One region of the Microbacterium sp. CIAB417 genome, then DNA from elsewhere that is predicted to be linked to it. Evidence: riboswitches for the same ligand, from Rfam matches in the RefSeq annotation. Region 1 holds a riboswitch; each other region holds the start of a gene.
The links. A riboswitch is a leader RNA that binds a small molecule or an ion and turns the genes downstream of it on or off. The one in region 1 is predicted to bind thiamine pyrophosphate.

Region 1 (5,442 bases):
GATGATCGGCCAGCAGGCGCAGGATCTCGCCGCCCGCGTAGCCGGATGCGCCGGAGACGGCGACGGAATACGTCATGGTTCTACCTTAACGGTCGGGGATGTTCGGGCCGGGGCGGCGACACCGGCACTCTCCCCGCCGGAAGCACGACGGGAGCGCGGGGTCGCCTAGAGTCGGCGGCCGCCACGGCGTCGGCGCACAGGGGCAGCGCTCACGAAGAGCGTTGCGTGAGGGTGCGCGACCGAAGGCATGTCGCGACCATAGCGCCCGGATCCGCGCGCGTGCAAATCCGGGGCGTCACCCGCGCAGTTCCCGCAGCAGCGCTTCCTCCTCGTCCCGGGTCAGTCCTGCACGTCGAGGACGGTCGACGCCGCGGGCGCGCTCGTCGGCGACGACCTTCGCGATCGTGTCCTCGAGCGGGGTCAGTGCGGCGCCCTCGGCCAGATACGCCCGGTTGCTGCGCCGGAGGAACCCGCTCATCTCGGCCGGCAGCCACAGCGGCAGCGACCGCTCCCCCATCCAGTAGTCGACCTCGTGATCGGCGAGCCAGGCTTCGCCGGCCTCCACGACCTCACCGGAGTGCCGTGTCGCAGCCCGGACGAGTGCAAGCATCTCGCCGAGCGGGAGAGGCTCCCCGATCGCGTTCAGGATGCCGTGACCGCGGTCCGTCGCGATGAAGGCGGCGAGATCCTCGACATCGATCACCTGGGCCCAGGCTTCCGCGAGCGGAGGCACGAGCACCGCTTCCGCGCCCGCGCGTTCGAAGGCGGCAGCCCAGTACCCGAACCGGTCGCTCGGGTCACCGGGCCCGACGATGAGCCCCGGACGCAGGATGCGGGCACGATCACCGAGCGATCCGACGGCCTGTTCGGCGGCGACCTTCTGGGCGGCGTAATCGTCCTCATCGCCCTCGCGGGCGGGTGCATGCAGCGGCGACGGCTCGTCCGCGTCCGGTGTGCTGTCGTCCGCATACACCGACATCGACGACACATACGTCCAGCGGCGAGCGCGGCCGGCGAGCGCCCCGACGGCTCGCTCGACGTGGCCGGCCCGTGATGAGACGTCGACGACCTCGTCCCAGTCCCGCTGCAGCTGGTCGTAGACGCCGTCGTCATCGCGATCGCCGCGGACGAGAGCCGTCCCGTCCGGAGCCGGACGTCCACCGCGAGCGAGACAGGTCACACGGGCCCCGGCATCCCGCCAGCGCTCGGCGATCCGCGACGACAGCCAGCCGGTCCCGCCCAGGATCAGAACGTCGGTCATGCGTCCATGTCACCAGGTCGACCGCGTCGGAGGAAGGGCTTCCGCTCAGAGCGGATCGACGCCCATGGGAGCCGCGAAGAAGGCGAGCTCCAGCTCACTGGAGCGCGCGAAGGCGCGGAACATCCTCTCGCGACCGTCGACGTCCGAGGCCGATGCGACCCGCGTCACGTAGTCGATCGCCTGGGTCGTGGCGACCTCGAACGCGGGGTCTGCATAGGTCGCGAGCCAGGAGGCGTAGGGATGCTCCGGGTCACGGGCGCGCTCACCGAACTCCCCCGCATGCAGGCGGCGTCCCAGATCGGTATAGAGCCAGAAGCACGGCAGGATCGCGGCGATCAGCTCGCCGTACTCGCCGCCGAACGCCGTCGAACGCAGGTGATCGAGGTAGGAGGTCGTGACCTCGGAGGGCTCCGCCGCGAACGTCTCACGTCCGATGCCGCTCTCGGGCGTCAACCACGACGCGTGCAGTTCCAGTTCGCCGACGATCGATCCGCGCGCGGAGTCCGCCCAGAACGCCTGCTCCATGGGCGTCGGGGCCAGCCTTGCCGCCTCGGCGAGGACCCGCGCGTATTCCCGGAGATACAGTGCGTCCTGCGCCAGGTAGGACAGGAACCGCCCGCGATCGAGTGTCCCTGCGGCGAGGCCTCGGACGAAGGCCGCGTCGTCGATGCTCCGGCGGATGCCGCGAATGCTCTCCCACCAGTCGCTCTCGATCTCGGCGGCCTCCGGTGCGGTGTCCGTGCCCCCGCGGCTCCAGGACCCGGCGAAGTGATGAAGCGGTCCGTGGCCGCCTCCGACGCCGAGTTCGCCGCTCGCGCGGAGTGATTCGCGGAGCCAGCGGCGCGACGCGGAGACAGCGTCGACGGGGTGCTCGCCGCGTGCGAGACGCGTCGCGAGCGCCGAGGACAGCGAACAGCCCGTTCCGTGTGTATTGACCGTGGCGATGCGTGTTCCACGGAACTCCGCCCGTACGTCACGTGCCGCGTCGATGAGCGCGTCGGGTGCGTCGTCGCCGTCGAGGTGTCCGCCCTTCACGAGTACGGCGGCCCCGATCCGCGCGGACACAGCCTCGGCTGCGGCGAGCGCGTCGTCCCAGCCGTCGATCGACCGGCCCGCGAGAACCGCGAGCTCGGCGAGATTGGGAGTCACGACATCGGCATGCCGCAGCAGGTCCTCGAGTCCCTGCTCCGCCTCGCGGTCGAGAAGACGATCGCCGCTGGTGGACACCATCACGGGGTCCACGACGACGATCGGCGGACGGACCTCCCGGAGCCACGCGGTCACCGCGCTGATGACTTCGGCGTTCGCGAGCATCCCGATCTTCACGGCATCCACCATGATGTCGTCGGAGACCGCGTCGAGCTGCTCGCGCAGGAAGCCGACCGGCGGGACGTGGACGCCGCGGACGCCACGGGTGTTCTGCGCGGTGAGAGCCGTGAGCACGGCCATCCCGTATCCCCCGTTCGCGGCGATGGACTTGAGGTCGGCCTGGACGCCGGCGCCGCCGGACGGGTCGCTGCCCGCGATGCTCAAGACCCGCGGCACACCGGCGGCGCGCCAGCGCCGCACGAACTCCGCTGCCGCGGTCCGCGGATCCTCGGCTGCGCACAGCGCGGAGACGACTGCGAGGCCGGCTGCTCCGGCATCCCGCAGCCGCTCGGTGTCCTCGATGCTCACCCCGCCGATCGCGACGCAGGGCAGCGGGCTCGCCAGCGCGAAGGACCGGAACCCCTCGATGCCCAGTGCCGGCGGGTGATCCGGTTTGGTCGTGGTCGGGCGGATCACACCGACGCCGAGGTAGTCCACGGTCCCCTCCGGCAGGGCCAGAACGGCATCGAGGTGCTCGGGCCTGTGGGCGGTGAGCCCGATCAGCGCCTCAGGTCCGAGCGCCTCACGAGCGCGGAGGACGGACACGTCTCCCTGCCCCAGATGCACGCCATCGATGCGCGCTCCCGCCGCCCGCGCCGCGAGCGCGGCCTCCACCCGGTCGTTCACCACGAGCAGGGCGCGTCCGTCGATGACACGGGACAGCTCGACGAGCTGCGCCGTCGTCTCGGCGTCCGTCGCCGTCTTGTCTCGCAGCTGCACGACGCGCACGCCTCCGGCGACGGCCTGACGGACGGTCTCGATGACGCCGCGACCGCCGCAGAGCGACGTGTCGGTGACGAGATACAGCGAGAGGTCCGGGGTCATCGGACGGCGCCTTCGACACGTGCGGCAGCAGCCACGTCGTCCGGCCGTACAGCCGCGAGCGCGTCGAGCAGTGCGACCGCGAAGCTCCCCGGCCCCCGTGAGGCACGCGCGGCGTTCTCCGCTGCGACCGTGTACACCAGACTCGCCGCCGCGACCGTCACCAACGGATCGCCGGTGCGCGCCGTCCCGAGGAATGCCGCCATCACCGCGCCGAGTGCGCATCCGCCGCCGGTCACCTTGGTGAGCAGCTCGTGTCCGTTCGCGATGCGCAGGACGCGCGCGCCGTCCGTGATGAGGTCGACCGGTCCGGAGACCGCGACGACGCCGCCGTGGCGTTCGGCGAGCGCGAATGCGGCGTCGGCCGCGGCATCCGTGCTGTCGATCGCATCCACACCGCGGCCGCCGACGGAGTGACCCGCGAGTGCCAGGATCTCCGACGCGTTGCCGCGGATCGCCGTGGGATTCTGCTCGGCGAGCTCTCGGGCGAGAGCGGTGCGCACCGGCAGCACGCCGATCGCGACGGGGTCGAGCACCCAGGGCGTGCCGGCGTCCACGGCGCCGCCGACGGCCTCGCGCGCGGCGTCGCGCTGCTCGGGCGTCGGCGTGCCGAGGTTGACCAGCACTCCCGAGGCGACGGATGCGAACATCCTGGACTCGCCGACGATGTCGACCATCGCCGGCGCAGCGCCGAGCGCCAGCAGCGCGTTCGCGGTGAACCCCGTCACCACTGCGTTCGTGATGCAGTGCGTGAGCGGCGGCGCCGCGCGCAGCGCATCGAGGAGAGCGCCGGCCTCCGTGACGAGGTCGGCTTCGGACGGTGGGCAGAGGCGATCGCTCACGCGACATCCCTTCGCTAGTACGAACTAGATCAGGTTCGACGGGTGTGTTCTCAGCCGCGGATGCGGCACCCCGTGTCACTGCCTCGCAGTCTAGCGAAGCGGTCGTTCAGGACGGCAGGTCCGCCAGTTCGGCGACCGTCCAGGACGGCTCAGGCCGCCAGCGCAACCACTCCGGCGCGAACGCCCAATGCCCCGCGTGGAAGGACGCGATGGCGGCCGCAGCGTGATCCTCGATCAGGGCGGCCTCCTCCGGTGCGATGCGTCCCTGCTCGACGGCCGCGACGAGTTCGTCCTCGTCCTTCATGTGGATCGTGCCGTCAGCCGTGATCCACACGTCCAGCACGTGATCGGACGAGTACGTCGCCCGATCCGTACGCTGGTGCGCGTTCTCGAGATTGACGTACCATCCGCCGAAGGTCCACTCGGAGCCGTCCGCCTCCTCCCAGAAGAGCCAGACCGACCACGGCAGGTCGGCCGGTGCGATCCGCAGGATGCCGTTGCCCCACCAGTCCTCGACGATGCGGGTGCGCGGCACGCGCCAGCGCTGGTCGAGCGGAACCGTGCGGATGCGACGGCCGTCCGGGGCGCCCATGCCTTCGAGCCTCGTTCCCACCCCCAGCCACGCGACGAGGCCTCGCTCGTCGTCGCGCACGACGCGCATCGGGGCGATGTTCGACGCTTCCCCGTCCTGCCAGCGCGGCTTGCGGTAGTGCCAGTCGATCTGCGCGCCGGGAGCGAGGAAGGGCGGGATGCCGAGGTCCCGCGCGCCTGCGGGGGCGGTCGGGGCGGTGGGCCGCAGGACGACGCCGGTCACTCGGCGTCCTCCCGCTCGAGAAGGTCGGCTGTCATGCCCCCATCCTGGCGCAGCTCGGCTCAGGGACGCGTCGACGCGACCAGCTCGGCCACCCGTGTCGCCGCCTCCGACAGACGCTCCGCGAACTCCGGGTCGGACTCCGCCCGCGCCGTCACGGCCTCGATGATGCGGGTGGCCGTGTCGGGCGTGGAGCCGGCGATCGTGAGGACCAGGTCGGCGCCGGCCTCGATCGCGGCCACCGCGTTCGCGACCGGGTCGGCGTAGGCCGGGTCGCCGGAGGACAGCAGCATTCCGAGATCGTCCGTCACGGCGACGCCCTCGAAACCGAGGTCGTC
Region 2 (5,442 bases), on a different contig from region 1:
ACCACCGGAAGGGTCGCCGCCCGCGACGTCCTGCCAGATCCTCCGCGGCGAGCACTTCGCCGTCCCGCTCGGGGATGAGTCCGGCGAGGGTGAGGGCGAGAGTGGACTTGCCCGCACCGTTCGCCCCCGTGACGACGGTCGCGGCTCCCCGAGGAACGCGCACGTCCAGCCCGCTCTGGACGGGGCTGCGCGCGTCCCGCGCGATCGTGAGCTCGGACGCCGACAGCACGGCGTCGCCGGTGGCGTCCGGCAGGGCGGGCAGCTCGATCCCGGCATCCGGCACCCACACGCCCGCGTCGGCGAGCGCCGGGCCGTGCTCGGCGAAGACGCGGGCGGGGGCGCCGTCGGCCAGCAGCCCGCCGTCGGCGGCGAGGACGATCACGCGTGTCATGAGGTCGACCCAGACCGGCGTGCGATGCTCGACGACGACGAGGGTGGCGCCGGTCTCGTCCACGGCCCGCTCGACGCTCGCTCGCACCTCCTGCACGCCGACGGGATCCAGATTGGCGGTCGGCTCGTCCAGCAGCAGGAGGCCGGGGCGCATGGCGAGAGCACCGGCGAGGACCAGGCGCTGCTTCTGTCCGCCCGAGAGCGCCTTGGTCGGACGGCCGAGCGGCACATCGAGACCGGCGGCGGCGAGCGCCTCCGACACGCGCCCGGGGATCTCGGATGCCGGAACGCCGAGGTTCTCGCAGCCGAAGGCGACGTCGTCGGCCACGGTGGACAGCACGATCCCGGCATCCGGATCCTGCAGGACCAGACCGGTTCGACCGCGCGAGGACTCCGGCGCGGCGCCGTCGATCAGCAGGGTCCCGGTGCGCACACCCTCATCCGCGTCGCCGAGGACGCCGGCGATCCCGGCCAGCAGCGTCGACTTGCCCGCCCCGGACGCGCCGAGCAGCAGCACGCGCTCCCCCGGCTCGATCGTGAAGGAGACGTCGCTCACGGCCGGAAGCCTGCGGCCGGCGTATCGCCATCCCCAGCCCGTGGCCTGCACCCGAGCCGGCCGGGCGGCACTCATCCCGCCCTCAGACTTCGCGGACGAGCTCTCGCCCGGCCGCGAAGCGGTTCAGTGCACCGGTCACGGCCAGAGCGCGCACGAGCAGCCAACCGACGATGCCGGCCAGGATCGCGCCCGAGATCACGACGGTGGTGAGGTAGATGGTGTTGAACTCGAGCGACTTCAGGATGTTCGGCGAGCTGCCGTAGAAGAGCTCGAAGATCCAGGCCGCGGCCCCCGCGCCCGCCCCGGCGAGCATGGCGACGACGATGCCGAAGCGACGGTAGAGGAACAGCGCGAAGACGAGCTCGGCACCCAGGCCCTGCACCAGGCCGGAGAGCACGGTTGAGACGCCCCACACGTTGCCGATCATCATCGAGACGATGGCCGCGACGAGCTCGACGACGAGGGCCGCTCCGGGCTTGCGGATGACGAGCCCGCCGACGACGCCGCCGAGCAGCCAGATGCCCACGGCGATCCCGCCGAGACCGGGGGTGAGCGCGTCGGCGGCGCCGAACCAGGCGTAGCCGATCGTGTTCCAGCCCCAGAACACCAGGCCGAGCGCGACCCCCAGGACGGCGGCGACGACGATGTCGACGACGCGCCAGCGCCAGGGATGCGCACCGGCGGATGCTGCGGCGGATGCGCTGGACGCTTCGTTCGAAGCGGATGCGGGCGTGGACGTACTCATCTGTTCTCCTCCCTGCGCCGGCATGATCCGGATCAGGTTCGACGGTCGAAGCGCGGATCGCTTCCTCTCAGCCCGGCTCGCCGGACTCCCGTGGGTTGTGAGCACGATCTTACTCCGATGCCAATACGGGGGAGTCACATGCGGATTCGGTAGCGTATGCGGGTGACCCTCGACGAGCAGACCGACGGCGGCGGCGCCCTGACGCGCCGGGAGCGTCGTCGGCGCATGATCGTGGACGGGGCGGCGACCGGTTCGAGCGGCGCATCCGCGGAACCCGAAGCCGCGTCCGAGCAGGCTGCGGGCGATGCCGCGGACGTCGGGTCCGACGCTGTTCCGGATCCCGAGACCGCGGTCCTGACGGATGCCGACGCTGCAGTCCTGACGGATCCCGAGACCGCAGTCCTGACCGATGACGACGCCGCGACCGATGCGACGTCGGATGCCGCGACCGCCGCGGCGCCCGCTGGCGATGTCCGGGTCCTGTCCGAGGCCGGCAGTGACGTCACGGCGGATGCGGAGACCGCGATCGCGTCGGATGCGGCGCCCCGCACCGGCATCGAGGTCCCGATCGACGTGACGCAGGATTCCGACGCCGCGACCAGCGAGGCACCCGCGACTGCCATCGTGTCCGATCCCGAGACCGGCGAGACACCCGCGACCGTGATCGTCTCCGACGCGGAGGTCGGCGGCGCGGCCGAGACCGGCACGGACGCCCGCGACGACGACACCGCGGAGGTCGCCGCTCTCCTGGCCGCGGACACCGCGATGGAGCGTCCCGCCGCCTGGGCGGACGAGAACTCTCCCGCGACCGCGCTGCTCTGGGTCGATCCGCTCGCGGTGGCCGCGGCGAGCGGGGCCGCTGCGATCGACACGTCGACCGACCGCGACGACGGGCCCGACCTCCTGGTGGGCGCCCCGCGGCGCGGCATCCTGCGCCCGGGCATTCTGGTTCCGCTGGGGACCCTGGTCGCGCTCGCCGTCGCCTATTCCGCCACGGCGCTGCTGTGGCCGCTTCATGAGCTCCCGCCGACGGTCGAGGCCGTCGCGGTGGAACCGGTCGCGGCCGAGGCCGCCGCGGTGACCTGGCCCGCCGACGGCAGTGCCGCGATCAGCGTGGACGGCATCGGGACGGCGTCGTCCACCGGAGATCGGGCACCGATCGCGAGCGTGACGAAGGTCGTCTCGGTCATGCTGGTGCTGGAGGAGCGACCGCTGAAGCCGGGCGAGCAGGGGCCGGAGTACGCGTTCGACTACGGAGACACGCTCGACTACTGGTCGTACCGCCGCGACGACCAGTCCGCGCTGGACGTTCCGGTCGACGGGACGCTCACGGAGTACCAGATGCTGCAGGGCGTTCTGCTCGGGTCGGCGAACAACTACATCGACCGGCTCTCGGACGAGATCTGGGGATCGGACAGCGCCTTCGCCGACGCCGCCGAGCAGTGGCTCGCCGCGCGGGGGCTCAGCGACATCACGATCGTGACGCCGTCCGGCCGCAACGAGGGGAACGTCGCCTCCCCCGCATCACTGACGAAGCTGGCGTCGATCGCCATGGCGAATCCGGTGTTCGCGGAGATCGTCGGAACGGCCTCGGTGGAGCTCCCCGGCGCGGGTCTCGTGACGAACTCGAACGGGCTTCTCGGAGAGCCGGGATTCGTCGGCGTGAAGACCGGATCGCTGGACGGGGACTACAACCTGCTCAGCGGCAAGGACGTCACAGTCGGCGACACCACGGTGCGCCTGTACGCCTCGGTGCTCGGTCAGGACGGCGACGACGAGCGTCTGGAGGCGAGCCGGGCGCTGTACGCGCAGGTGGAGGCGGCGCTGCAGGCGCAGGGCCCCGCTGTCGCCGCCGAGACCGTCGTCGGCGAGGTGAGCACCCCGTGGGGAGCGAGTGCGGACGTCGTGACGGATGCCGACGCGGCCGTCGTGCTGTGGAACTCGGCCGCGCCGACCGCCGAGGTCGTGTTCGACCTCGGCGATGCCACCGAGGCGGATGACGCAGTCGGCACCCTGACGGTCACGGGACCGCTGGACTCGGTCGAGGTGCCGGTCGTCCTCGCCGAGGAGATCGAGCCGCCGAGCGCGTGGTGGCGGCTCACGCACCCGTTCGAGCTGTTCGGCATCACCGACTGATCGCCTTACGCGAAGAGGCCGCCACCCCTCCGGGTGGCGGCCTCTTCGGACTGCGGTCAGGCCTGTTCGGACTCGGATTCGACGGGCTCGCCCTCCGCGGCATCCTCCGCCTCGCCGGTGACGACCACGGGAGTGGACGCGGTCATCGCCTCCTCGGCGTCGATGTCGGTCGCGGCCTGCTCGAACTGCGACTGGTACAGCCGCCAGTACGCGCCCTGCGCCGCGATGAGCTCGTCGTGCGTGCCCTTCTCGACGATGTCGCCGTGCTCCATCACGAGGATGAGGTCGGCATCGCGGATCGTCGACAGGCGGTGCGCGATCACGAACGAGGTCCGGCCCTGGCGGAGGGCCGCCATCGCGTGCTGCAGCAGCAGCTCGGTACGGGTGTCGACCGCGCTCGTCGCCTCGTCCAGGATGAGGATCGACGGCTGCGACACGAACGCCCTGGCGATGGTGATCAGCTGGCGCTCACCGGCCGACACGTTCGAGGCGTCCTCGTCGAGGACCGTCTCGTAACCGTCCGGCAGCGCGTGCACGAAGCGGTCCACGTAGGTGGCCTTCGCCGCCGCCAGCACTTCCTCGTCCGTCGCCGTCGCCCGGCCGTACCGGATGTTCTCCAGGATCGACCCGGCGAACAGCCACGGATCCTGCAGCACCATGCCGGTGCGCGAACGCAGATCGGAACGGGTGAGGTGCGCGATGTCCTGTCCGTCCAGCAGGATGCGTCCCGAGTTCAGCTCGTAGAAGCGCATGATGAGGTTGACGAGGGTCGTCTTTCCCGCACCGGTCGGTCCGACGATCGCGACGGTCTGCCCCGGCTCCACCCGGAAGGACAGGTCGGTGATCAGCGGTCGCTCCGGCGTGTACGAGAACGAGACGTTCTCGAACTCGATGACGCCCTTGCCGTCCGCGATCTTCGCCGCGTCGTCGCCGTCCGGGTCCTGCTCGTCGGCGTCCAGGAAGTCGAACACCCGCTCCGCCGACGCCGTGCCGGACTGCACGACCGCCGCCATGCCGCCCAGCTCGCTCAGCGGCTGCGTGAACTGTTGCGAGTACTGGATGAACGCCTGCACGTCGCCGAGCCGCAGCTGTCCGCTGGCCACCATGAGCCCGCCGAGCACCGCGATGCCGACGTAGGTGAGGCTTCCGACGAAGGTCATGGCCGGCATGATGATGCCCGACAGGAACTGTGCCTTGAACGCCGCCCGGTAGAGCTCCTCGTTCTCGACCTGGAACTTGTCCAGCGCATCCTGCTCACGGCCGAAGACCTTGACCAGGGCGTGACCCGAGAAGGCCTCCTCGACGCGGGCGTTGAGTCGGCCGACCTTGCGCCACTGCGTCCCGAACGCCCGCTGCGAGTGCGGACCGATGACGCCGAAGATGACACCCATGAGCGGCAGGGCGACCAGCGCCACCAGCGCGAGCTGCCACGAGATCGAGAACATCATCCACAGCACGCCGATGACCGTGAGGATCGACGTCAGCGCGCCCGAGAGCGACTGCTGCATCGTCTGCGTGATGTTGTCGATGTCGTTCGTGACCCGCGAGATCAGCTCACCGCGCTGCACCTTGTCGAAGTACGACAGCGGCAGGCGGTTGATCTTCGCCTCGACGT
Region 3 (5,442 bases), on a different contig from region 1:
GGTGGTCTGCACCGGCACTCCCGGCACCCAGACCCCGGCCTGCGTGAGGGCGTCTGAGGCCGCGGCGAAGACGTCGGCGGGAACGCCGTCCGCCAGCACCCCGCCCTCGGGCGCGAGCACGACGACGCGGTCGACGAGATCGGCCCACAGGTCGACGCGGTGCTCGACGACGACGAGCGTCGCCCCGGTGCGGGCGGCGACCGCGGCGACCGCATCCCGCACCTGTCGAGCGCCGTCGGGATCGAGGTTGGCCGTCGGCTCGTCGAGCAGCAGGAGCTTCGGGCGCATGGCCAGCGCACCGGCGAGCGCGAGCCGCTGCTTCTGTCCGCCCGACAGGGCGGACGTGGGGTGGTCGAGCGGCACCGACAGCCCCACCGCATCCAGCGCTTCACCGACTCGCGGCCAGATGTCGCCGGCGGGTACCCCGAGGTTCTCGCAGCCGAACGCGACGTCGTCGCCGACGCGGGCGAGGATCACCTGCGCGTCGGGGTCCTGCAGCACCATGCCCGCGACGCCGCGGACGGATGCGGGGGGCTGGCCGTCGACGGTCAGCTCTCCCGTGGCCTCGCCGTCCTCGTCGCCGCCCAGCACGCCGGCGAAGGCGCGCAGCAGCGTCGACTTTCCCGCACCGCTCGCTCCCAGCAGCAGCACCCGCTCACCGGGCTCAATCGTCAGATCGATGTCGGCGACGGCCCAGCGCCTGCGGCCGGCGTGCCGCCACCCCCACCCGCGGGCGACGACCCGCGCGCCGAGCGTCACGCCGCGTCGGCGGCTTCGACGATGCGCGCCTGACGTCCGGAGGCGAACCGGTCGAGCGCTCCCGTCGCGGCGAGCGCACGAGCGATCAGCCACGAGACGAGCCCCGCGATGAGGATGCCCGAGACGATCGCCGAGACGAAGTAGATCGCGCGGGGGCCGGCGTCGTACGCCGCGATGGAGGAGAAGTTGGTGTCGAGCAGCGCCACGGCCAGTCCCGTGAGCGCACCCGAGACGAGGGCGACCCAGAGCCGGTAGTTCGCGTAGGCGAACAGCGCGAAGCCGAGTTCGGCACCCACCCCCTGCACGACGCCCCAGATGAAGGTCGTGAAGCCCCACTGCGTGCCGAGCGCCATGGAGACGACCGCGGCGACGATCTCGCCGTACAGCGCCGCGCCGGGCTTGCGGATGATGAGCCCCGTGAGCACACCCGCGAACAGCCAGCCCCCGGCGAGCAGGCCCTCGAGCCCCGGCAGGAACGCGAGCGCCGTGCTCAGCGGCGTCCAGGCCTGGCCCCAGACCCAGAAGATGACGCCGGCGGCGACACCGATCACGCTGGCGACGACGATGTCGACGACCCGCCAGCGCCACCGGGAGGTGAGAGAAGGACGAGCGGATGTGGACGTGGACGTGTGCATTGATGCTCCTTCCTGCGCCGGCATGATCCGGATCAGGTTCGACGGTCGAAGCGTGGATCCGCTTCCTCTCAGCCCGGCTCACCGGACTCCCGTGGTTGACGTGCCGAGTATAGACCCGCAGCTCGCGCTACCGTAGGCGAGTGACCGTGACAGGCCCGACCCCGCCCACTCGGCGTTCGCTGCGCCGCGGCGGACGCGCCGAGCCGACCGTCGACGAGGCGCCGCTGCCGCCCGACGACCTCCAGATCGACGTGCCGCGCGTGCCGGCGGATGCGGCATCCACTCCGGCGATGATCGCGGCCGCGAGCTTCGACGACACATCGGAGCACACCTTCTCTCCCGCGCAGGATGCGACCGCGTCGGTGCCGGTGGTCGTGCCTCCCGTGACCACGGCGCTGAGCTGGGTCGATGAGACCTCCGTTACCCACGCGTCCCGGGCGGTTCCGCAGATCGAGGCCGCGGGCGCCGCATCGTTCACCCCCGTCGCCGCAGACCTGCTCGCCCGCGCCCCGCGCCGCACCCCGTGGCGCCCCGGGGTGCTCGTTCCGATCGGGCTGATCGTCGCCGTGATCGCGGCGTACTGCGGCACCACGCTCCTCTGGCCGCTGCATGCGATCGCCCCCACCGTGCAGGCGTCCGTCGTCGAGCCCACCCCCGCGGCAGCGGCCGTCGGCGCCTGGCCGGGCGAGGGCAGCGCCGCCGTTGTGGTCGACGGCGTGGGCTCGGCCATCGCGTCCAGCGCCGATGCCCGGTCGATCGCGAGCATCACCAAGGTCGTGACGGCGATGGTCGTCCTCGACCAGATGCCCCTGGCCGCGGGCGAGCAAGGCAGGGAGTTCGCCTTCAGCGCCGCCGACGAGCGCGAATACTGGTCGTACCGCCGCAACGGCGAATCGGCGCTGGACGTTCCTGTGGGAGGAACGCTCAGCGAGTACCAGATGCTGCAGGGCATGCTCATGGGCTCCGCGAACAACTACGCCGACCGCCTCGCCGACACCATCTGGCCCAACAACGCCGTCTACGCGCGGGCGGCCAACGACTGGCTCGCCGCCCACGGCCTGGCGGGCATCACGATCGCCGGCCCCGCCGGCATCGAGGCCGAGAACACGGCGACCCCCGAGGCGCTCCTGGAGGTCGCCAAGCGCGCGTTGGCAGACCCGGTCATCGCCGAGATCGTGCGCACGCCCTCCGTCGAGCTTCCGGGCGCGGGTCTCGTCGAGAACACGAACAACCTGCTCGCGGACCCCGGCGTCGTCGGCCTCAAGACCGGCACTCTCGACTCCTACAACCTGCTCGCCGCGAAGGACGTCACGATCGGCGACACCACCGTGCGCATCTACGCCGCGACGCTCGGACAGCCCGACGTCGAGACGCGGGATGCGGTCACGCGCGCCCTGTTCGCCCAGGTCGAGCAGGAGCTGCAGCTGGGGCCCTCGGTTGCGGCCGGCACGACGGTCGGACGGGTGGAGACGCGGTGGGGCACGACCGTTCCGATCGTGACCGCGTCCGACGCCGATGTGGTGCTCTGGAACGGCTCCGCCGCGTCGGTGGCGACCTCGTTCGACCTCGGCGACGCACGTGAGCAGGGCGAGGTCGTCGGCTCTCTCATCGCGACCGGCCCGAAGAACGCGTCGACCGTGGACGTCGTGCTCGACGGCGAGGTGGACGGCCCCAGCCCCTGGTGGCGTCTGACCCACCCGCTCGAGCTGTTCGGCCTGGTCTGAGCGATCCCGTCGACGGCGCTCAGGCGCGGAAGTCGGGAGAGCCGAGCACGCGCTCGACCGTGATCTCCAGCACGACCCGGTCCGGGTTCGGACGCGGCTCGCGGTAGCGCCGGGTGTAGAGCTCGACGGCGTGGGCGACCGCATCCGCATCCTCGACGACGCGCGCCGCGCCCTCGAAGCTGAGCCAGCGCGGACCGTCGACGGTGTTGACGGCCGCACGGCCCGCGCGCTCGGCGTTGAGGAACTTCTGGCTGCCACGGGAGCCGATCACCCGCACGACGCCGTCCTCGTACGTGATGCCGACCGGCACCGAGTGGATGCGGTTGTGCCGGCCCAGCGTCGACAGCGTGGCGAGGTGGTACTCGGACAGGAACGCGCGCGCGGCATCGGTGATCACCGCCTCAGCCTGCCAGAGCCCGATAGGCGAGCGCTCACCGTGGGCCGACTCTCCCTCAGAAACGCCAGACGAGCGGCACGTAGAACACGGCCGCGGCGAGGAAGAGAAGGGCGAGCGGGAGTCCGAGGCGCCAGTAGTCACCGAAGCGGTATCCGCCCGGGCTCAGCACCATGAGGTTCGCCGGGGTCGCGACGGGCGTCAGGAAGGAGGCTGCGCCGGCGACGGTCAGCGCCATGAGAAAGGTGATGGGGCTGACCCCGAGGTTCACCGCGATCGCCGTGGCGACGGGCGCGACGATCAGCACCGTCGCGACGTTCGAGATGAACTGACCGAGCACAACCGTCACGACGCAGACGGCGAGCAGCGCGAGGTGCGGATCGGCCGAGCCCACGACGCGGAGAACACCGTCGGCCACGACCTCCGCCGCGCCCGTCTGCAGAAAGGCGGCCGAGAGCGGGATCATGCCGGCGATGAGCACCAGCGTCGTCCACGAGATGTCCTGATACAGGGCAGGCAGCGTCACGACGCGGGTGAGGACGAGGGCACCGGCCGCCACCAGGCCCGCCACCGCCGGCGGCGCGATCCCCGTCGCGAGCAGCACGACCATGATGCCGGTGATGACGAGCGTGCGCCGGGCTCCGCGCCGCATCCCCGTGCGCACGGTCCGCACGGCGCCCGTACGCACGGTCTCGGGAACAAGCGACAGTGTCTCCGCCTCACGCGGCCCGGGTGCGGGATCCGGGAGGACATCGGTTCGGGAGGGCAGCAGACGGTCCCCGAACAGGATGATGACGGCGAGGGCGCCGCCCAGCAGGGGGAGCCCGACGAGCGCGAACTCCGCGAAGCCGAACCCTCGGCCGGTCTCGGCCTCGGCGAGCTCGGAGACGACGACGTTCACCGGTGTGCCCGTGAGCGTGAGCAACGAGGCCGCCGACGCCAGGAACGCGAGCGGGATCATCACCTTCGACGCGGGGATGCGGGCGCGCCGGGCGATCACTGCGGCCACAGGCACCAGGGCGGCCACGGCGCCGTTGATGCTGAGAAAGGCGGTCAGCACCGCCACGAGCGCACCGAGCGCGGCGATGACCGGGCCACGGCGATGGCCGGCGCGCGCGACGATCAGGCCTCCGAGCCAGCGGGTGATGCCGCTGCGTTCGAGCGCGCTGGCTACGACGAACAGACTGGCGATGAACAGCACCGTGGGATCGCCGAAGCCGGCAAGCGCTTCGGGGAGCGTGAGCACACCTGTCGCCCACAGGGCGAGCGCGACGCCGATCGCCACGACCTCCAGGGGCACGCGGCCGGAGAGGAACGCGAGCACCGCCAGCCCCAGGATGAGGAAGGTCGCGGCGATCGGATCCATGCCTCCACGCTAGCGGCGGGCTGTTCGCCGCGCCGGTGCGAGGCCGTGCGATCAGACGAAGCGCACGGTGGCGTCGAGGCGCGTGCGCACGTCGAAGACCTCGTTGCCGCCGATGTCGCGCGCCCCGCTCACGCCGCGACGCAGCACGGTGGCCAGCGCCGAGCGACCTGCGACGACGACGGGCGTGCCGCGCACGGTGCCGAGCTCGGTGATCTGCTGGGCGAGGTCGTTGTCGGGCAGCACGACGATGGCGCCGCTGAAACGCACCCGCGCTGCGCGGGCCACGACCCGCATCCGCGAGATCAGGTCGCTGACGGGAGCGCCGACGACGGCGGGGCCGATGATCTCGCCGCGGCGGAAGCCGACCGGGCCGCCGAAGTCCTCCGAGAGCACCCCGTACAGGCCGCTCGGGCCGAGCACGATGTGGTCGAGCTTCTCGTCGAGGTCGCCGCTGCGGCCGGATGCGGCCACGTCGTGCCAGACGCTGTAGCCCATGCCGAGATCGGCGACGATGCGCGCGGTCGCCTCCTCGGCGAGCGCGTCGGCCAGAAGGCGCCGGATCTC
Region 4 (5,442 bases), on a different contig from region 1:
GGTGGCCTCGGCCCCGATGAGCCCCGCGCCCACCACGGCGATGCGACGTCCCTTCAGCGCATGGAGGGCTCGGGCATCGGCGTAGGTCTGCAGTGACAGGATGCCCGGCAGGGTGCCGCCGGGGAAGGCCGCAGGTCGGGCGGCGGTGCCCGTCGCGAGCACGATCACGTCTCCGGCGAGGAGGGCGCCGTCGTCGAGCCGGAGTGTGCGGGCGGCGGCGTCGAGGGCCACGACGGTACGTCCGGCGCGAACCTCGATCGACGCCTGCGCGAGGGCCTCCGGGGCGGCGAAGGCGAGCGACGACAAGGGGGCGCCGTCGACGAGGACCGTCTTGGAGAGCGGGGGCCGGTCGTAGCAGGCCGCCTCCCGTTCGACGATGACGATCTCACCGTCGAAGCCGCGGTCCCGAAGGGTGGACGCCACCGTCCACCCCGCGATCCCTCCGCCGGCGATGAGGACTCGCCGCGGCGCGCTCACGCCAGGCGCTCGGGATTCGGCGTGAGCATCAGCTCGTCTCCGACCACCTCGACGGTGTGGACGCCGACGCCCCGCGTCGCGGGTTGGGTGAGGGCCGCACCGTCGGCGAGACGGAACGTCGCCGCATGCAGAGGGCACTCGACGCATCCGTTCTCTATCCAGCCCTGCGCGAGGGAGGTCTGCTCATGCGTACAGGTGTTGTCGATCGCGTAGTAGCGACCGGCGCTGAAGATCACGGCGATGTCATCCAGGGTGCCGGCCGTGGCACGCGGCACGACGAGCGCGGCATCCTCATCGACGTCGCCCACGACTCCGACCTTGATCGCTTGTCCCGGCGAGGGGGAAGTGCTCATGACGCCACCGTAGCAGCGGCGTCGAGGGCCACCGATCGACGACGACGTGCGCCGGGCAGCCGTGAACTCTTCACGGGACGGACGCCCCTGCGTCACCTTCCCCGCCATCGCTCCTGGCATGCTCACACCATGCAATCCCAGCGGATGGTCGTGGTCGGAGCGGGGCCGGTGGGGTCGGCGGTGGCGCGCCGGGCCGCGGAGCAGGGTTCCGCCGTGGCCGTTGTCACACGCTCCGGCGGCGGCCCGGACATCGACGGTGTACGGCTCATCGCTCTCGACGAGCGGTACGTCGAGCGCATCCGAGCGCTCAACGCGATCGCCACCCACCATGACCCGCGGACTCGTGCACGAGCCGGAAGTCCTGCTCGTCGATGAGCCGACCAGTGCCCTCGATCAGGAACGCGGGGCGGGGATCATGCAGCTCATCGCGGACCTCACGCACGAGCGCGACATCGCCACCCTCCTCGTCACCCACGACCTCGTGCACCGCGAGGCGCTGGACGAGCTCGTCACCGTGGTCGATGGCAGGATCGACAACCGGCTGACGAGCCTCACGGACGCGGTGTGATCGAGGCGCCTCGCGGTCCGGGCCGTCCGCTAACCTGAACCCACACATACGACACGGGGTGCCCTGCGGGGCTGAGATCACACCCGTCGAACCTGATCTCGTCAGTACGAGCGGAGGGATGTCGCACATGACGCGCGCGCCAGAGAACCTGATCGAATCCACCATCCGGGCCTGGGAGACGGTGCGGCAGCAAGGCCCGCTCGTGCAGTGTCTGACCAACGCGGTGGTCACCGGCTTCACCGCCAACGTCCTCCTCGCCCTCGGGGCGGCTCCGGCGATGGTCGACATCCCGGACGAGGCGGGGCCGTTCGCGCGCATCGCCTCGGGCGTCCTGGTCAATCTCGGCACACCCGGCGCAGAGCAGCGGGAGGCGATGCGCGAGGCCGTGGCGGCCGCTCAGGACGCGGGTACTCCCTGGGTGCTCGACCCCGTGGCGATCGGCGTCCTGCCGGTGCGCACCGCACTCGCCGCCGAGCTCGTCGCGGCGGCGCCGAGCGTCGTGCGCGGCAACGCATCCGAGATCCTCGCCCTCGACGGCTCGGGCGCCGGCGGCCGCGGAGTCGACGCGACCGACGCCGTCGAGGATGCGGTCGCCGCCGCCCGGCGCATCGCACATGCCACCGGCGCCATCGTCGCCGTCTCCGGCGTGGTCGACGTGGTCACGGACGGCGCCCGCGAGGCACGACTCGGTAACGGCGACGCATTGCTGACGCGGGTGACCGGTGGCGGATGCGCTCTCGGTGCGGTCATGGCGGCGTTCGCGGGCGTCGACAAGGATCGCTTCGCGGCGGTGACTGCCGCGGTCACGGTCTACAACGTCGCCGCAGAGCTCGCCGCTGAGCGCTCCGGGGGACCCGGAGGTTTCGCCGTCGCGTTCCTCGATGCCCTCGCCGGCCTCGACGCCGACACACTTCGCCACCGGGCGGTAATCTCGTGAACGCCGACCTCTCGCTGTACCTCGTGACGGATGCAGGCATCGCCGCGGCGGCGGGCCACGACATCGTCGAGGTGGTGCGCCAGGCGACGGCGAACGGCGTCACGGCAGTGCAGCTGCGCGAGAAGGACGCCTCCGCACGTCGCTTCCTCGACACGGTGACGAGGGTGTCGGCCGTGCTGCCCGACGGCGTCGCGCTGCTCGTCAACGACCGCGTGGACGTCTTCCTCGCGGCTCGCCAGGCGGGCGCGCGCGTGTCGGGAGTGCACGTGGGGCAGAGCGATCTTCCGCCGGAGGCGGTGCGCACACTGGTCGGCGACGACGCGATCGTCGGCCTGAGCGCCGCCACGCCGGAGCAGCTGGCTTCCGCATCCGACAGTAGTGTCGTGGACTACGTCGGCATCGGTGCCCTTCACGCGACCGCCACGAAGCGCGATGCGCCGCCACCGTTGGGCCACGAGAGGCTCGCCCGGCTGGTCGCGGCGAGCGCCCTTCCCGCGGTGGCGATCGGCGGTGTCACCGCCGCCGATCTGGGCCCGCTGCGGCGAGCAGGTGCGGCGGGCGCGGCCGTGGTCTCGGCGATCTGCGGTGCGAGTGACCCCGGAGGTGCCGCCCGTATGCTGCGCGCGGCATGGGATGCGGCATGAGTGCCGCGCGCGCCGTTGTGCGGGTGCTGAGCATCGCGGGAACCGATCCGACGGGAGGTGCCGGCATCCAGGCGGACCTCAAGAGCATCGCCGCGAACGGCGGTTACGGCATGGCCGTCGTCACCGCCCTCGTCGCGCAGAACACGCACGGCGTGCGTTCGGTGCACGTGCCGCCCGTCGCGTTCCTCGCCGAGCAGCTCGACGCCGTCTCCGACGATGTGCGGATCGATGCGGTGAAGATCGGCATGCTCGCCACCGTCGAGGTGATCGAGACGGTCGCGGCCTGGCTCGGCCGCATCCGCCCGCCGGTCGTCGTGCTGGATCCGGTGATGGTCGCGACGAGCGGCGATCGTCTGCTGGACGCGGATGCGGAGGATGCCCTCCGGCGGCTGCTGCCGCACGTCGACCTCGTGACCCCGAACATCCCCGAGCTCGCGATCCTCGCGGGCGCACCCGAGGCCTCGGCGTGGACCGACGTGCTCGCGCAGGCGAGTGCCGTGGCTCGTGCGCACGGCGTGCGCGTGCTCGCCAAGGGCGGTCACCTGTCGGGGGAGCGGCTGCCGGATGCGCTCGTGGAGATGATCGACGGTCGCGTCGCCGTCACCGAGTTCGCCGGTACCCGCATCCGCACCCGGAACACGCACGGCACGGGCTGCTCGCTCTCATCGGCGGTGGCGACGCGCGCGGCGGCCACCGGCGAGTGGGCGCAGGCGACGGCGGAGTCGAAGAGGTGGCTCGCCGAAAGCATCCGTCACGGCGCGGAGCTCGAGGTCGGCTCGGGCAACGGTCCGATCAGCCACTTCGCCGGGCTCTGGGAACGCGGCGGTCTTCACACCCGGCCGACCGCGCACGAGGTCGAGACTGGGTGGTGGGAGGACATCGCCGGCATCCGTGCGGAGATCGACGACCTGCCGTTCGTGCGGGGGCTGGGCGACGGCACGCTCGAGCGGAGCGCGTTCCTCGGCTACCTCGCCCAGGATGCGCTGTACCTCGGCGAGTACGCCCGCGTGCTCGCCGATGCCGCTCGCCTCGCGCCGGACTCCGCGGAGCGTGCGTTCTGGGCCGGCAGCGCCCAGAACGCGATCATCGGTGAGCTCCAACTACACGAGCGCTGGCTCGCGGGCGAGTCCGGGCTCGGTTCGCACCCCGACGCGGTCACGACGGCCTACCTCGATCACCTGCTGGCGGCCTCGGCCCGCGGCGACTACCGGGTGCTCATCGCGGCGCTGCTGCCCTGCTACTGGATCTACCAGGACGTCGGGGAGCGACTGCACGCCCTCTCGCACGAGGAGCATCCGTATCGGTCGTGGCTCGACACCTACGCCGACCCGGCGTTCGCTGAGTCCACGCGCCGCGCGATCGACATCGTCACCAGAACGGCAGCGTCGGCGGATGCGGCGACCCGCGCAGCGATGCACGATGCGTTCCGGGGGTCCTCCCGTCACGAGCTCGCCTTCTTCGCCGCCTCGCGATGACGGACCGCTCGCTACTCGTATCGCAGGGGTGTCACCGGATCTGCTTGTGCGGCTCGCGCCGCCGAGGCGGTTGAGGATCGTGGAGAAGGTCACGACGCCAGCGTCGTCGCACACGCGGCGTCGGACGACCACCCACGGGTGGAAGCCGGGTGGAGATCGTGTGCGTCAGGCGTCGCGCAGGCGAAGCGTCGTCACAGCCGCCGCCGTCATCCAGACGGTGAACACCAGCCCGACCGCGTGGATCGGATCATGACGGACGGTGCGCGCGCCTTCCGGCGCACGTATGAGCCCGACGGGAGCCGGGCATGACGGAAGCGCGTGACGATGACGCTCAGACGGATGCACCCCGCTCATGCGTCGGGAGCGGGGCGGCGGATGCGGGGAGCCGGGGGTGGCGGGACGGGCTTCGCGGCGACGATATCGACGCGGCGGATGCGCTCCACTCCCCGCTTGCCGTCGACGACGACCGCCTCCTCGTCGGCGCTGAGCAGTTCGCCCAGGGCATCCGTCGCCTGCCCGGTCGGCAGCAGGTAGCGCACGACGACGCGCGCGCCGGGCTCGGGGAGTCTCACCATGCGCCGGGGGCGTAGTCCTTGAGGAACACGCCGAAGAGGTCCTCGCCGGCCTCGCCGCGCACGATCGGGTCGTACACGCGCGCCGCTCCGTCGACGAGATCCAGCGGAGCATGGAACCCTTCCTCGGCCAGGCGCACCTTCGTGGGGTGCGGCCGCTCGTCCGTGATCCACCCGGTGTCGACGCTCGTCATGAGGATTCCGTCGCTCTCGAACATCTCCCGTGCGCTCGTGCGGGTCAGCATGTTGACGGCGGCCTTGGCCATGTTCGTGTGCGGGTGGCCGGGACCCTTGTACCCGCGGTTGAAGACACCCTCCATGGCGCTGACGTTCACGATGTAGGTGCGGCGCGCGCTGCTGGCCGCCAGCGATGGCCGGAGCTTCGAGATGAGCAGGAACGGTGCTGTCGTGTTCGC

Region 2: it holds a riboswitch for thiamine pyrophosphate, as region 1 does, so the genes downstream of both, KYX17_RS21415 (ECF transporter S component) here and thiM (hydroxyethylthiazole kinase) in region 1, are expected to answer to the same signal.
Region 3: it holds a riboswitch for thiamine pyrophosphate, as region 1 does, so the genes downstream of both, KYX17_RS08700 (ECF transporter S component) here and thiM (hydroxyethylthiazole kinase) in region 1, are expected to answer to the same signal.
Region 4: it holds a riboswitch for thiamine pyrophosphate, as region 1 does, so the genes downstream of both, thiM (hydroxyethylthiazole kinase) here and thiM (hydroxyethylthiazole kinase) in region 1, are expected to answer to the same signal.

The regions. Positions count from the first base shown of each region.
Region 1 covers NZ_JAHZUT010000011.1:122,647-128,088, reverse strand. The annotation lists gene argC (N-acetyl-gamma-glutamyl-phosphate reductase) at 1-76, opposite strand, end outside; gene KYX17_RS28740 (NAD-dependent epimerase/dehydratase family protein) at 296-1,261, opposite strand; gene KYX17_RS28735 (bifunctional hydroxymethylpyrimidine kinase/phosphomethylpyrimidine kinase) at 1,307-3,454, opposite strand; gene thiM (hydroxyethylthiazole kinase) at 3,451-4,293, opposite strand; TPP riboswitch at 4,283-4,376, opposite strand; gene KYX17_RS28725 (DUF402 domain-containing protein) at 4,400-5,107, opposite strand; gene KYX17_RS28720 (glycoside hydrolase family 3 N-terminal domain-containing protein) at 5,167-5,442, opposite strand, start outside.
Region 2 covers NZ_JAHZUT010000005.1:113,179-118,620, reverse strand. The annotation lists gene KYX17_RS21420 (ABC transporter ATP-binding protein) at 1-1,021, opposite strand, end outside; gene KYX17_RS21415 (ECF transporter S component) at 1,029-1,691, opposite strand; TPP riboswitch at 1,684-1,793, opposite strand; gene KYX17_RS31875 (D-alanyl-D-alanine carboxypeptidase family protein) at 1,854-3,827, shown strand; gene KYX17_RS21405 (ABC transporter ATP-binding protein) at 3,884-5,442, opposite strand, start outside.
Region 3 covers NZ_JAHZUT010000002.1:403,634-409,075, reverse strand. The annotation lists gene KYX17_RS08705 (ABC transporter ATP-binding protein) at 1-759, opposite strand, end outside; gene KYX17_RS08700 (ECF transporter S component) at 756-1,394, opposite strand; TPP riboswitch at 1,387-1,497, opposite strand; gene KYX17_RS08695 (D-alanyl-D-alanine carboxypeptidase) at 1,535-3,118, shown strand; gene KYX17_RS08690 (TIGR03618 family F420-dependent PPOX class oxidoreductase) at 3,138-3,515, opposite strand; gene KYX17_RS08685 (SLC13 family permease) at 3,571-4,878, opposite strand; gene KYX17_RS08680 (J domain-containing protein) at 4,930-5,442, opposite strand, start outside.
Region 4 covers NZ_JAHZUT010000003.1:999,863-1,005,304, reverse strand. The annotation lists gene KYX17_RS31835 (FAD-dependent oxidoreductase) at 1-477, opposite strand, end outside; gene KYX17_RS17240 (Rieske 2Fe-2S domain-containing protein) at 474-830, opposite strand; partial or broken gene KYX17_RS17235 (ABC transporter ATP-binding protein) at 1,165-1,398, shown strand; TPP riboswitch at 1,443-1,534, shown strand; gene thiM (hydroxyethylthiazole kinase) at 1,526-2,335, shown strand; gene thiE (thiamine phosphate synthase) at 2,332-2,979, shown strand; gene thiD (bifunctional hydroxymethylpyrimidine kinase/phosphomethylpyrimidine kinase) at 2,976-4,454, shown strand; gene KYX17_RS17215 (hypothetical protein) at 4,805-5,029, opposite strand; gene KYX17_RS17210 (SDR family oxidoreductase) at 5,023-5,442, opposite strand, start outside.